3 regions of the Stenotrophomonas sp. YJH_SMC_36 genome follow, and region 1 is predicted to be linked to each of the others. Evidence: predicted binding sites of a transcription regulator. Region 1 holds the regulator's gene; each other region holds the start of a gene.
The links. Region 1 encodes FliA, which starts transcription of late flagellar genes. Its sites were predicted from a motif close to TAAAGTTTNNCNNNCNNNGGCCGATAA; they were not measured.
Positions count from the first base shown of each region.

Region 2: the regulator FliA is predicted to act here: its motif matches at 2,037-2,063, upstream of AC5P76_RS18100 (methyl-accepting chemotaxis protein).
Region 3: the regulator FliA is predicted to act here: its motif matches at 2,172-2,198, upstream of AC5P76_RS18695 (chemotaxis protein CheW).

Region 1 is NZ_JCAFTD010000012.1:27,104-31,481, reverse strand. It holds gene AC5P76_RS18455 (chemotaxis protein CheA) at 1-125, opposite strand, end outside; gene AC5P76_RS18450 (protein phosphatase CheZ) at 128-733, opposite strand; gene cheY (chemotaxis response regulator CheY) at 733-1,125, opposite strand; gene AC5P76_RS18440 (RNA polymerase sigma factor FliA) at 1,183-1,926, opposite strand; gene AC5P76_RS18435 (MinD/ParA family ATP-binding protein) at 1,923-2,810, opposite strand; gene flhF (flagellar biosynthesis GTPase FlhF) at 2,797-4,378, opposite strand, start outside.
Region 2 is NZ_JCAFTD010000010.1:129,199-133,576, reverse strand. It holds partial or broken gene AC5P76_RS18120 (S8 family peptidase) at 1-5, opposite strand, end outside; gene AC5P76_RS18115 (VOC family protein) at 229-579, shown strand; gene AC5P76_RS18110 (KGG domain-containing protein) at 590-877, opposite strand; gene AC5P76_RS18105 (NAD-dependent epimerase/dehydratase family protein) at 1,082-1,975, shown strand; gene AC5P76_RS18100 (methyl-accepting chemotaxis protein) at 2,186-4,378, shown strand, end outside.
Region 3 is NZ_JCAFTD010000016.1:2,037-6,414, forward strand. It holds gene AC5P76_RS18685 (methyl-accepting chemotaxis protein) at 1-1,188, shown strand, start outside; gene AC5P76_RS18690 (flagellar brake protein) at 1,330-2,103, shown strand; gene AC5P76_RS18695 (chemotaxis protein CheW) at 2,241-2,732, shown strand; gene AC5P76_RS18700 (hypothetical protein) at 2,869-3,252, shown strand; partial or broken gene AC5P76_RS18705 (methyl-accepting chemotaxis protein) at 3,355-4,378, shown strand, end outside.

The sequences.
Region 1 (4,378 bases):
GCGTTGAGCTGGTCGGCGTCCTGCGGCGCCTGTTCCAGCGACACCAGCTGTTCGCCGAGGCGATCCAGGATTTCCTGTGCCTCGATGATGAAATCGGCGGTGATGTCGTCGGATACCGCGCTCATGCTTACAGTCCCAGGTCCGACAACAGGTCGTCGGCGTCGTTCTGAGAGACCGCGTGGCGGTCCAGTCCCTTCAGTGCCGGTCCGGCCAGCGCCGGATCGGTGCGATGCTGCTCCGGTGGCAGGCCCAGCGCGCCAAAGCCTTCGTGCACGCGGCGGACGATGCCGACCACGCGACGGATGATCTGTCCGGTCAGGTCCTGATAGCTCTGGGTCAGGGCAATCTCGGTCAGGTTGTGGCGGATGCGTTCCAGCTGCGCATCCTGCCCCGGCTGCAGGCCTTCGGCGCGCAGCTGTTCGGTGAGGCTGCGGCACTCTTCGGCCAGGTCCAGGGTGCGGTGCGTGGCCTGTTCGGTCATCGCCACCACATGGTCCAGGCGCGCGCAGGCGTCGTCCAGCTCGCCCGCCTCGCTGGGGACGGTCGGCAGTTCGCCCAGGGCCTGGCCCAGTTCGCGGGCCAGCCGTGACAGGCCGCTCATCATCGGCTGCGTGCGTGCGGCCACCAGGGCGTCGATGCGCTGGCGCCAGGCGCTCTCGTCGCCGGATTCGAGCGCGTCGAGGGCTTCCTGCAGGCGCAGGACGAGGGCGTTCTTGTCGACCGTGGCGTCCATCAGGCGCTGGCCGCCAGGCGTTCGAAGATCTTGCCCAGTTTCTCTTCCAGCGTCTGCGCGGTGAACGGCTTGATGATGTAGCCGTTCACGCCGCTCTGCGCCGCTTCGATGATCTGCTCGCGCTTGGCCTCGGCGGTGACCATCAGCACCGGCAGGGTCTTGAGCTTGGCATCGGCGCGGATCGCCTTGAGCAGTTCGATGCCGGTCATCACCGGCATGTTCCAGTCGGTGACCACGAAGTCGAACGGCTGGCTCTGCAGCATCGACAGTGCGGCATGCCCGTCCTCGGCTTCGGCGGTGTTGGTGAAGCCCAGATCGCCCAGCAGATTCTTGACGATGCGGCGCATGGTCGAGAAGTCGTCGACGATCAGGATGCGCATGTTCTTGTTCAAAGCGGAGTTCCTTTGTTGTTCAGTCGCCCGCGGTGGCCGTGGCCGCCGCGGGCATGTTCATTCTTCAAGCCCGGCATCCGCGGCCTCGAAGATCTTCAGCCGGCCGCGCAGGCGCAGCACGGCCTGGCCGTGGATCTGGCAGACGCGCGATTCGCTCACGCCGAGCACCGCGCCGATCTCCTTCAGGTTCAGCTCCTGCTCGTAGTACAGCGAGAGCACCAGCTGTTCGCGTTCGGGCAGATGGCCGATGGCCTTGCCCAGTTCGCGGCCGAATTCGCCACGTTCCAGGACCTGCTGCGGTGTGGGTCCGCCCTGGGCGACGGTGTCCAGTTCGCCCTGGTCTTCGATGCGCGATTCCAGGCTCAGCACCTGGCCGCGCGAGGCGTCCTCCATCAGCCGCAGGTACTCGGGCAGTGGCATGTCCATGGCCGCCGCCACCTCGGTGGCACTGGCTGCACGGCCCGTGGTCTGCTCCAGGCGGCGGATGGTGGCGGCCGCATCGCGGGCGCGCCGATGCACCGAGCGCGGTACCCAGTCGCCACGGCGGATCTCGTCGATCATCGAGCCGCGGATGCGGATCGAGGCATAGGTCTCGAACGAGGCACCCTGGTCGGCGTCGTAGCTGCGCGAGGCTTCGATCAGGCCCATCATGCCGGCCTGGATCAGGTCGTCCACTTCGACGCTGGCCGGCAGGCGTGCGGCCAGGTGATGGGCGATGCGCCGCACCAGGTCCGAGTGCTGGGCGATGACCTCGGTCGCCGCCGAGCGCTGGACTTCCCTGTACTGGGCCGCGCCTTTCATGCTGCCACCCCGCGTTGCTTGAGGATGCGCTCGAGGAAGAATTCAACGCCACCGCGTGGCTCGGTGGGGGCCTGCCAGCGGGCGGTGCGACGGGCGATCTCGGTGATCGCCAGCGCCGCCGGGCTGGATGGATAGGCCTTCACCACCGGCTGCTGGCGCTGCACCGACAGGCGCAGCCAGTCATCCTGCGGCACGCAGCCCAGGTAGTTCAGCGAGACATCGGCAAGGAACTTCTCGCAGACCCGGGTCAGCTTTTCATACAGCACGCGGCCCTCGTTGGGGTCGCGCACCATGTTGGCCACCACCTGGATGCGGTCCACGCCGCGCTCGCGCGACAGCACCTTGATCAGTGCGTAGGCGTCTGTGATCGAGGCCGGTTCGTCGCAGACCACGACAACCGTGTCCTGTGCGGCCTGGCAGAAGGTCAGCACGCCGTCGGTGATGCCGGCGGCGGTGTCCACCACCATGATGTCCAGCTCGCGTTCCAGTTCGGAGAACACGTTCACCAGGCCGATGTGCTCGGCCGGGGCCAGCTCGGCCATGTGCCGCCGACCGGACGCGGCCGGCACCACCAGCACGCCGTTCGGACCTTCGACGATCACGTCTTCCAGCGAGCAGCGGCCGGCGACCAGATCCGCCAGGGTGTGGGTGGGATTCAGGCCCAGGATCACGTCGATGTTGGCCAGGCCCAGGTCGGCGTCGAGCAGCAGCGTGCGCTTGCCCATGCCGGCCAGCGCCACGGCCAGGTTGGCCGAGACGTTGGTCTTGCCGACGCCGCCCTTGCCGCCGGTCACGGCGATGGTGCGCACAGGGCCGAGCGGCTCGCTGCGGGTGGCCGACAGCGGGAAGGTCTTGGTCAGCTTGGCGTACTCACGCGACGGCATGGTTCAACTCCGGGTTGCAGGGCATATCGGCCGCTCGGCGCAAATCTTCAAGGCGAAGTACAAGATTGGCCGCGCTGGCCCGGTGCAGGTCGTCCGGAACGTCCTGGCCATCGGTCACCCAGGTGATCGGCAGCGCGTGGTCTACCGCCACTGACAGGGCGTTGCCGAAGCGGCCGGTCTCATCCAGCTTGCTCAGCACCAGGCCCTGCAGGTTGGCCGCGCCGAAGCGGCGCACCACCTCGTCCATGTCGCCAAAGCTGGTATTGGCCGGCAGCACCAGCAGGGTGCGGACCTGGCGGGCGGCACGCAGCCACTGCAGCTGCGCGGCCAGGGCGCGGTCACGCGGGCCCAGGCCAGCGGTATCGATCAGCACCAGCTTGTAGTCCTTCAGCCGCTCCAGCAGCTGGTCCAGGTCGGTACCGCTGTTGGCTTCATGTACCGCGATGCCGAGCTGGCGGCCATAGCCGTACAGCTGCTCGCGGGCACCGATGCGCAGCGTGTCGGTGGTGACCAGGGCCACATCGCGCGGCGCGTGCTTCTCGGCGAAGCGCGAGGCGAGCTTGGCGATGGTGGTGGTCTTGCCGGCCCCGGTCGGACCGACCAGAGCGATCACGCCGCCTTCTTCCAGCGGATCGACCGGCGCGATCGGCAGCCTGCGCGAGATCAGGCCCAGCATCAGCCCGCGGCCCCGGTGGGCTTCGGTATCCAGCGGTATCTGCATGGCCACATCGCGGGCCAGCCCGGCATCGAATCCGTACTCGTCCATCAGGTCCAGGGCGGTCGCCCGCACCGGGCAGCCGCGCAGGCGCTCGTCGGTGAAGCGGTTCATCTCGCGCTCGATGACCTGGCGCATGCCGGCCACTTCGTGGCGCAGCTGGCGGATCTCGGCATCGTCCTGTGCAACCACCGTCAGTACCGGCGCCGGGGCAAGGAGCGGCGCCGGGGCCGGCGCGGTCTCCGCTTCAGCGGCAGCGGCAGGGGCTGGCGTGGTCTCGGCAACGTCCTGCGCGTACGGCGGCTCGGGGTGCACGGACTCGGCCTGCGCAGTGGCCGCAGTGGTGATCGGCAGCGGCGGCGGCAGCACTGCCGGCGCGGGGGATTCGTGATGCTCGTCCTGCGGCGGGTCGATCAGGAAACGGGCGCGGTTGGCGGGCGCCGGTGCGGGAGCCACGACGGCGCTCGCGAACGGCGCGAAGATCTGCTCCGGCAGTGCCGGATCGTTGACGGTGGCACGCGCCAGGGTGGCAGCGAAGCCGGAACTGCCGCGGGTGGGCACGATCTCGTCCGCACTGTCCAGGGTGCGGCCGGTGGCACCGACGGCCGCGCGGGCGAGGGCGGCCACGGCCGATGTGGTGGCGGTCACCGGCTGCTGGGCCGGTGTCGCGGAGCGGCGGCGGGTGACTGCGGCGATCACTGCATCCGCGGCGGTGCGCGGTTTCGGCGGCGGCGGAGCCACGTCGCGCCGCGAGGCTTCCAGCGCGCGTTGCACCGCGCTCTCGTCATAGTTGGCTGCGGCGACGATCTCGACGCCTTCCTCGATCCGGCGGTTGGACAGGATCACAGCATCG
Region 2 (4,378 bases), on a different contig from region 1:
TTCATCAGGCAAACTTCCTTGATTGACGGTCTACCCAGCCGCTAACTGTCCTGGATGCGTTTCACCCCCAGCGATGTGACGGAAATTTTGTTAACGCGTTAATGTTTCGTGACGAAAGCCACACTTTTTTCGCCCTGCCGCATCAGTCTGTACACGCCCCCCTGAAGATTGACGGCGTGCCGGCCGGTCGCGCAGTTTCGTTTTTGCCCCTCATTGAACAGGAACGTCATGGCTGTCAGACGCATCGTCGCCAACATCGCCACACCCGATCCGACGCGCGCCGCCGCGTTCTACGGCGGCATCCTCGGCATGCCGGTGGTGATGGATCATGGCTGGATCGTCACCTACGCCGGGCAGCACACTGCGCCTGCGCAGCTCAGCTTCGCCAGCGAGGGTGGGTCGGGAACGCCGGTACCGGACCTGTCGATCGAGGTGGACGATCTGGATGACGTTCTGCAACGGATCCGCAGCGCTGGCATCGACGTCGTGTATGGCCCCGTCGAGGAGCCATGGGGCGTGCGTCGGTTCTTCGTCCGCGACCCGTTCGGGCGCCTGCTGAACCTCCTCAGCCACGGCTGAGGCGCGTCGCTCAGTCCTGCTGACCCGGTTCGTCGCGGCCCTGTGGACCTTGATCGGACTGCTGGCGCTGCTGTTGTGCGCGGGCGTGGCGTGCATGCCCGCCTTCGCGACCGATCGCGGCCATGTGCTGGCGATCGCGGCTGATGGCTTCGCCTCCTTTGCGGCCGGCAATGCGCGCCTCGGCGGGACTGAATTCATGGGCGTTGCCGGAGGCATGGGCGGCGCGCCCACCCTTGGCGGCGATCGCGCGCTGCGTGCGCTGGTCCATCGACGCGAACCCGCGGTTGCTGCTGGCCATAGGGGATCTCTCTCGGCGTGGCGGAGTCTCATGCTTGCCGACGGCAGGCTAACGGTGCGTCCGCGGATGGCGCGTGGCCTTCACGCTGTGCCTGCCTGCTGTTGACGCTGCACTTGCGCAGCGCCGCTATCGCCCTCGACACAGGCCACGCCTAGAATCGGTTCATCCCGGTAGCTCCCGGGCGCTGTTGAGTGAATGGACTCAATGAAGATTCTGTTGACCGGAAGTTCCGGGCGGATCGGACGCGCGATCTTCGGCGCGTTGGCGGCCACCCATGAAGTCATCGGGCTGGACCGCAGCCCGTTCGCCACTACACGCATCATTGCCGACGTCACCAACACGAAGGCACTGGAGCGTGCCGTGCGCGGCGTGGATGCGGTGATCCACACCGCTGCGCTGCATGCACCGCATGTCGGGCTGGTGCCGGACACGGTGTTCCAGCAGATCAACGTGGAGGCGACCGCGCAGCTGCTGCGGCTGGCGCGCGATGCTGGCGTCGGACGCTTCGTGTTGACCAGCACCACCGCCCTGTACGGCCATGCCGTGGTGGCGGGCGGTTGCCGCTGGATCGACGAAGACACTGAACCCCTGCCGAGGACCATCTACCACCGCACCAAGCTGCAGGCCGAGGCGCTGGCCGAAGCCGCGGCATCGGAGGCGTTCGCCGTGCGCGTGCTGCGCATGGGCCGCTGCTTCCCCGAGCCTCCCGAGCGCATGGCGATGTTCCGCCTGCACCGGGGCCTGGATGCACGCGATGTGGCCAGCGCGCATGCCGCGCTGCTGCACAACGGGGGCGCACCGTTCCAGCGCTACATCGCCTGCGCGCCGACCCCCTTCCGGCGCGAGGACTGCCTGGAACTGGCCACCCAGCCACGCCGGGTGCTGGCGCGGCGCGCACCGCAGCTGCTGGCCGAGTTCGAGCGCCGCGGCTGGCCACTGCCGCTGAGCATCGACCGCGTGTACGACGGCAGCCGTGCGGTTGCGGTGCTGGGCTGGCAGCCGCGCTACGGTCCGGACGATGTACTGCAGCAGTACGCGGCAGGCAGCATCGAAGTGCTGCCACGCACGCAGTGGTTGAAGGACCGGGTGGTCGAGTAGGTTCGCCGCACGTATGAGCCATCCCAAACTGAGTGCATTCAGCTTGACGCAGGGCAACGGCTCAACCCCGCCGCGGAACGGCCGCTAACCCGGTGCGCCCTTGCGGTGCCGGGCATCGCCCGGCTCAGACAGGTCGCCGCGCGAGGGATCGCGCACCAGCGCGGCGCCAACGCGGTGCCGGATGTCCTGACCTGCCTTGCGGACCCTCCCATGCCGTCTTCCCGCTCCGCCGCTGCCCGTCGTCCGGGCAGCATCGCCCACAAGCTGATGCTGGGCACCGCTGCCATCGCGCTGTTGTGCTTCGGCCTGACCGCCTTTCTGATCTACCGCCAGGCCAGTGCCAGCCTGATCAACGCATCGCGGCAGACCATGGCCAGCGAGGCGCAGGCCGAAGCACGCCAGGTCGCGGCCGATCTGGGCACCGCCTTCGCCAGTAACGATGCCATGGTCGAGGCCGTCCTGGCCCAGCGCGCGCGGGGCGACCAGCCTGATCGTGCCAGCCTGGCGGCCGTGCTCGGCGAACAGCTGCGCGCGCACCCGGAGTGGCTGGGCAAGAGCACCATGTGGGAGGCCGATGCCTTCGATGGCAAGGACGCGGAGTTCGTCAACAGCGAGGCCCATGACGCCACGGGTCGCTACATGAGCTACTGGGCCTGGCAGGATGGCAAACCGCAGCAGTCGGTGATGACCGACTACACCGACACCGCCAGCGGGTCCGGTGACTGGTACATGGGGCCGAGCCGCGACAAGCTGCCCAAGGTGAGCGAGCCCTATGCCTATGAGATCGCCGGCCAGAAAGTGCTGATGAGCACCCTGAGCACGCCCATCGTGGAGAACGGCACGTTCCTCGGCGTGTTCACCGTCGATTTCTCGCTGGCGGCGCTGCAGAAGCATCTGGCGACGCTTGCGCCGATGGGAGCAGGCCGCGTTGAACTGCTTTCGCCCAAGGGCGTGGTCCTGGCTTCGGCCGACGCCGCCGAGATCGGCAAGCCGCGCACCGATGCCTTCACCCGCGACATGCTGGCCGGAATCGCGGCCGACAGGACCGTCGAAGCGTTCGAGCCGGATGCCGCCGGCAATGTGCGCCTGTACGTGCCACTGCGGGTTGGCGATGCCCCGCAGCGCTTCGCGCTGGGTGTGGTGGTGCCGCATGCGGTGATCGTGGCCGAGGCTCGCCAGCTGCTGTGGCTGACGCTGCTGGTCGGCGTGCTGGCCGCGCTGACATTGAGCGCCGGCGTCTACCTGCTGCTGTGTCACCTGGCGATCCGGCCGCTGGCGCAGGCGGTACGCATTGCAGGTGACGTGGCGGCGGGCAAGCTGGACACCGCGCTGCCGGCGCGCGGCAACGATGAGGTCGGGCGCCTGCTCGAGGCGATGCAGGGCATGCGGGGACAGCTGCAGGCGGTGATGGCGGCGCAGGCGGAGATGGCACGCCGCCATGATGCGGGCGAGCTCAGTTACCGGATGGACGCGGCGGCCTTCCCGGGGGAGTACGGTCGCATGGTGGCCGACAGCAATCAGCTGGTGGCGTCCAGCAATGCGGTCACCCAGCGGCTGGTGGACGTGATGCAGCGCTACGCGGTGGGCGATCTGAGCGTGGACATGGAGCCGCTGCCGGGCGAGAAGGCGGTATTCACCGCCGCCATGGCCACCACCAAGAGCAACCTGGCGGCGATCAACGAGCAGATCCAGCAGCTGGCCGCCGCTGCTGCCGCCGGCGACTTTGCCGTGCGTGGTGACAGTGAGCGGTTCGAGCACGATTTCCGCCGCATGGTGACCACGCTGAACGCGATGATGCAGGCCAGCGACCACAACCTCGCGGCGCTTTCCACGCTGCTGCGCGCCATCGCCGCCGGCGACCTCAGTGCACGCATGCAGGGCGACTTCCATGGTGTGTTCGCGGTGATGCGCGACGATGCCAACAGCACCGCGCAACAGCTGACCCATATCGTCGGCCAGATCCAGCAGTCAGCGGCGAGCATCCGCCTGGCGGCCGGCGAGATCGCCGCTGGCAACAGCGATCTGTCGCGTCGCACAGAACTGCAGGCGGCCAACCTGGAAGAAACGGCAGCGTCGATGGAGGAGTTGACCTCCACCGTGCGCCAGAATGCCGATCATGCCCTGCAGGCGAACACGTTGGCCGCATCGGCGGCGGACGTGGCCAGCGAAGGCGGAAAGGTGGTCGGCCAGGTGGTACAGACCATGCAGCAGATCGAAACCTCATCGCAGCGCATCGCCGAGATCATCTCGGTGATCGACGGCATCGCTTTCCAGACCAACATCCTGGCCCTGAACGCCGCCGTTGAGGCCGCGCGTGCGGGCGAGCAGGGACGCGGCTTCGCCGTGGTGGCCAGCGAAGTGCGTGCGCTGGCCCAGCGCTCGGCCGCAGCGGCGAAGGAAATC
Region 3 (4,378 bases), on a different contig from region 1:
GCCCTGCAGCTGATCGTCAATCCGATCATCGGCGACGACGAACAGCGCCAGGGATTCGTGGTGGAGTGGGCCGACCGCACAGCCGAGATCGAGGTCGAAGAAGAACTCGGCCATATCGTCGATGCCGCCGCGCAGGGCGACTTCAGCGGCCGCGTAGGCACCGCCGGCAAGGAAGGCTTCTTCCTGCAGCTGGCGGAACGCCTCAACGGCCTGCTGGATGCCAACGCACGCAGCATCGAGCAGATCTCGCAGCTGCTGTCCTCGCTCTCGCGCGGCGACCTCACCGTGCAGATGCAGGGCGACTTCCACGGCGTTTACGCCCGCATCCGCGACGATGCCAACACCACCATCGCCGAGCTGACCCGCATCGTCGGCAGCATCCAGGCAGCCTCCAGCCGCCTCACCGGCGCCGCCGCCGGACTGGCGCAGGGCAATGGCCACCTGGCCAGCCGTACCGAACAGCAGGCGGCCAGCCTGGAGGAAACCGCCGCCACCATGGAGGAGTTGACCGCGACCGTGCGCCAGAACGCGGGACATGCGCGGCAGGCCAACCAGCTGGCCACCGATGCGGCCGACATCGCCGGCGAGGGGCGCACGGTCGTCGGCCAGGTGGTCACCACCATGTCCGCCATTGAAGCCTCCTCGAAGAAGATCGCCGAGATCATCAGCGTCATCGACGGCATCGCCTTCCAGACCAACATCCTGGCCCTCAATGCCGCGGTCGAAGCCGCCCGTGCCGGTGAGCAGGGCCGCGGCTTTGCCGTGGTCGCCAGCGAAGTGCGCACCCTCGCCCAACGCTCGGCGGGTGCTGCCAAGGAGATCAAGGGCCTGATCGACGCCTCTGTCGGCAAGGTCAGCGATGGCGCCGCACTGGTGCAACAGGCCGGCAGCACCATGCAGCGGGTCGTGGCCGCGGTGCAGCAGGTGAACCAGATCATGGGCGAGATCTCCTCCGCCTCGCAGGAACAGAGCATGGGCATCGAGCAGGTGAACCAGAGCATCGCGCAGATGGACGCCAGCACCCGCCAGAACGCCACGCTGGTGGAGGCGTCCACCGCCGCCACCCACGGCATGGCCGAACAGGCACAGCTGCTGGCGGCCGCGGTAGCGCGCTTCCACCTGCACGGAGGGGACGACAATCCGGCGGTGATGCAGCGTGTGCGGCAGATCGCCGGTATCGAGGAATGATGCCTCCGGCCCATTCCTTCGATCCCGGCCCGGCCGATGGAAGGTGATGAGACTCACACTTCATAATCCGGCGCGGTGGCCGATATCCCCATCGAGCCACGCGCCGGCGCGCGCAGGCGCCCGCCCCTGACCACAGATTCCATGTCCGACGGCAACGACACAGCAGTGCACGATGTCCATGCGGCCGACGCCGCGGATGAACGCTTCCTGGTCCGTAATCCGCGCCAGCTGCGGCAGCTGCTGCGCTCGCTGATCGAGCAGCGCTCCCTGATAAACGCGCATATCGACGGCCGCGATCGCTCGTTCCCGACCGCGCTGTTGGAACTGGACGAGGACGAGGACGTGCTGCTGATCGATGGCAGCCCGCAGGAGGCGTCCAACCGGGCAGCCGAGCAGGCCGATCATGTGCTGTGTTTCGCCCAGCTTGAGCGCGTGCTGGTGCGCTTCCGTCTGCAGGGGCTGCAGCGCGTGGACAACGACGGCCACGTCGCCTTCCGCGCTGCGCTGCCAGAGGAACTGATGCATCTGCAGCGGCGCGAACTGTACCGGCTGGAGACCCCCATCACCGACTCGCCCCAGCTGCTGCTGCCGGCTGCGGACGGACGCCCCGAGGCGTTGTCGATGCGCGTGGTGGACATCAGCGGCGGTGGCCTTGCCGTCGCGGTGCCCAGCGACTGCGCCGTGTTCGGCCTGCAGCAGCGCTACGCGGCGGTGCTGTCGCTGTCGGATGGGCCGGATCTGGATATCGAACTGGTGGTCTGCAACCTGCTGCCGCAGCGCCAGCCCAACGGTACCGAAATCAAGCGCGTGGGGATGCGCTTCGACAGTCTGCCTCGCGGTGGCGACAGCGCCATCCAGCGCTACATCTTCCGGATCGACCGCCAGCGCAAGGCACGCAGGAACGGAGAGATGTAGCTGGCGCCGGCCGTGGCCTGGCGCCATCCGGTCCTCACCAGCCGGGGAGGTCCTGTCACGGCCCTGCCTAAAGTCCCCCCGCGCGGGGCCGATATCGAGCCTGACACCGGGACTTCCGGCAGAACCAGGACCCCTCGATGAACGACCAGACCCGCTCCGCCGCCAGCGCCGGCGGCGAATTCCTCAGCTTCACGCTCGGCGCCGAGCATTACGGCGTGGATATCCTCAAGGTGCAGGAAATCCGCGGCTACGATGCCGTCACCCGGGTGCCGGACGCACCGGATTACATCAAGGGCGTAATCAACCTGCGCGGAACCATCGTGCCGGTGATCGACCTGCGCCTGAAGCTGCGCCTGGAGAACGCGCGCTACGACGCCTTTACCGTGATGATCGTGCTCAATGTCGATGACCGTGTGGTCGGCATCGTGGTGGACAGCGTCTCGGACGTCATCCCGCTGTCGTCCGAACAGATCCGCCCGACCCCTGAATTCGGCGCTGCGGTCGATACCCGGTTCATCTCGGGCATCGGCACCCAGGACGACCGCATGCTGATCCTGCTGGACATCGAGACCCTGCTGGACAGCGCGGACATGGGCCAGCCGGCCCTGCTCGAGGACGCCGCCGCCTGAGTCTGCGTACCGCTTCACGTTGCTGTCACGAAACCCTTCAGTTCCCTGCGGCGGTGCCGATAGGGGGACAGAGGCCGGCCGCGCGGGAACGCGTACCACCGGCAAAAAACCATCACCCTCCCGGAGAACCACCCCGATGAAGTCCCTGCTCGCGCTCGTTTCGGCTGCCGCCCTGGCCACCACCGCGTCGTCCGCCCTCGCCCAGTCCTCGGACATGATCCCGCCGGAACTGGCCCCGCGCTCGGTGGGCAAGGACGGCATGGTCTGCGGCAAGGTCGAGAAGGCCCGCTTCGCCGAAGGTTCCGAAGGCCAGCCGACGTTCCTGTACATGGGCGGCGCCTTCCCGCGCCACACCTTCTCGGCGCGCATCGCCGGTGAAAACCGCAGCAAGTTCTCGTTCCCGCTGGAAACGCTGGAAGGCAAGACCGTGTGCGTGATCGGCAAGATCCAGCGCGATGCCTCGCGCGCCGAGATCGAAGTCAGCTCGCCGGCCGGCCTGAAGCTGGCCAACATCAAGTAATCCGCTGTCCGTCGCAGTCACGCCGGTCCTGGTGCCGGCGTGGCCGCCGCCGCAACCGGGCCCGATGCCCGTGCGCGTCTGCCTTAGGAGATCGCAACGCCCATGCCTTGGATCAACAACCTGAAACTGATGCCGAAGCTGATGGTGACCTTCGGCGTCATCCTGCTGGTGATGCTGCTGCAGGGCATCGTCGCCTATCGTGGCCTGCATTCGCTGAACAACGTCACCACCGAGTTGGCCGGTTCGCGCATGGAAAGCATCCGCCTGGCCGGCGAGATGCGCGGCATGCTCGGCGAGTACCGCAACAGTGCCTACCAGCAGCTGATCCGTGCCAGCGATGACGTCAAGGCCGACGCGCGCAAGCAGGCTGCCGCGCTGCGTACCAGCATGGACAGTTCCATCAAGGACTATCCGAAGCTGGTGGACAACGCCCAGCAGAAGAAGCTGTTCGACACCTTCGCCAAGGACTGGAAGGACGCCCTGGCCTCCTACGACAGCGTCACCGAGATGCTGGAACTGGACCTGCCGGACGACGCCATCGATACCTTCGTCGGCGAGACCCGCACCAAGCACCGCAAGGCCGCCGCGGCGCTGGAAGCCCTGATTGCCGAAGACAACCGCCTCGCACGCGCCTCGCGCGAACAGGCCGAATCCACCTATGCCGCTTCGTCCGTCCTGACCGTGATCGCCCTGCTGGGTGGCGCCGCACTCGGCCTGGTGCTGGTGTGGCTGTTCGCCCGCGCCCTCGTCGGCAGCGTGCGTGGTGCCGTCTCGGTGGCCAATGATGTCGCCGGCGGCAAACTCGACGGTCACATCGATGTCAGCCGCCAGGATGAAGTGGGCGAACTGATGCAGGCCATGCAGCGCATGCAGCGTGATCTGCGTGAGCGCATCGAGACCGACCAGGCCATCGCCCGCGAGAACCTGCGCATCCGGACCGCGCTGGACTACAGTTCGACCGGCGTCTACCTGACCGATGCCAACAACACCATCGTCTACAGCAACCGTGCCCTGCAGCAGACGTTGAGCCAGTACCAGGACGATGTGCGCCGCGACCTGCCTGACTTCGATGCACAGGACTCGCTGATCGGCAAGCCGGTCACGGTGCTGGAACACCGTGGCGAGA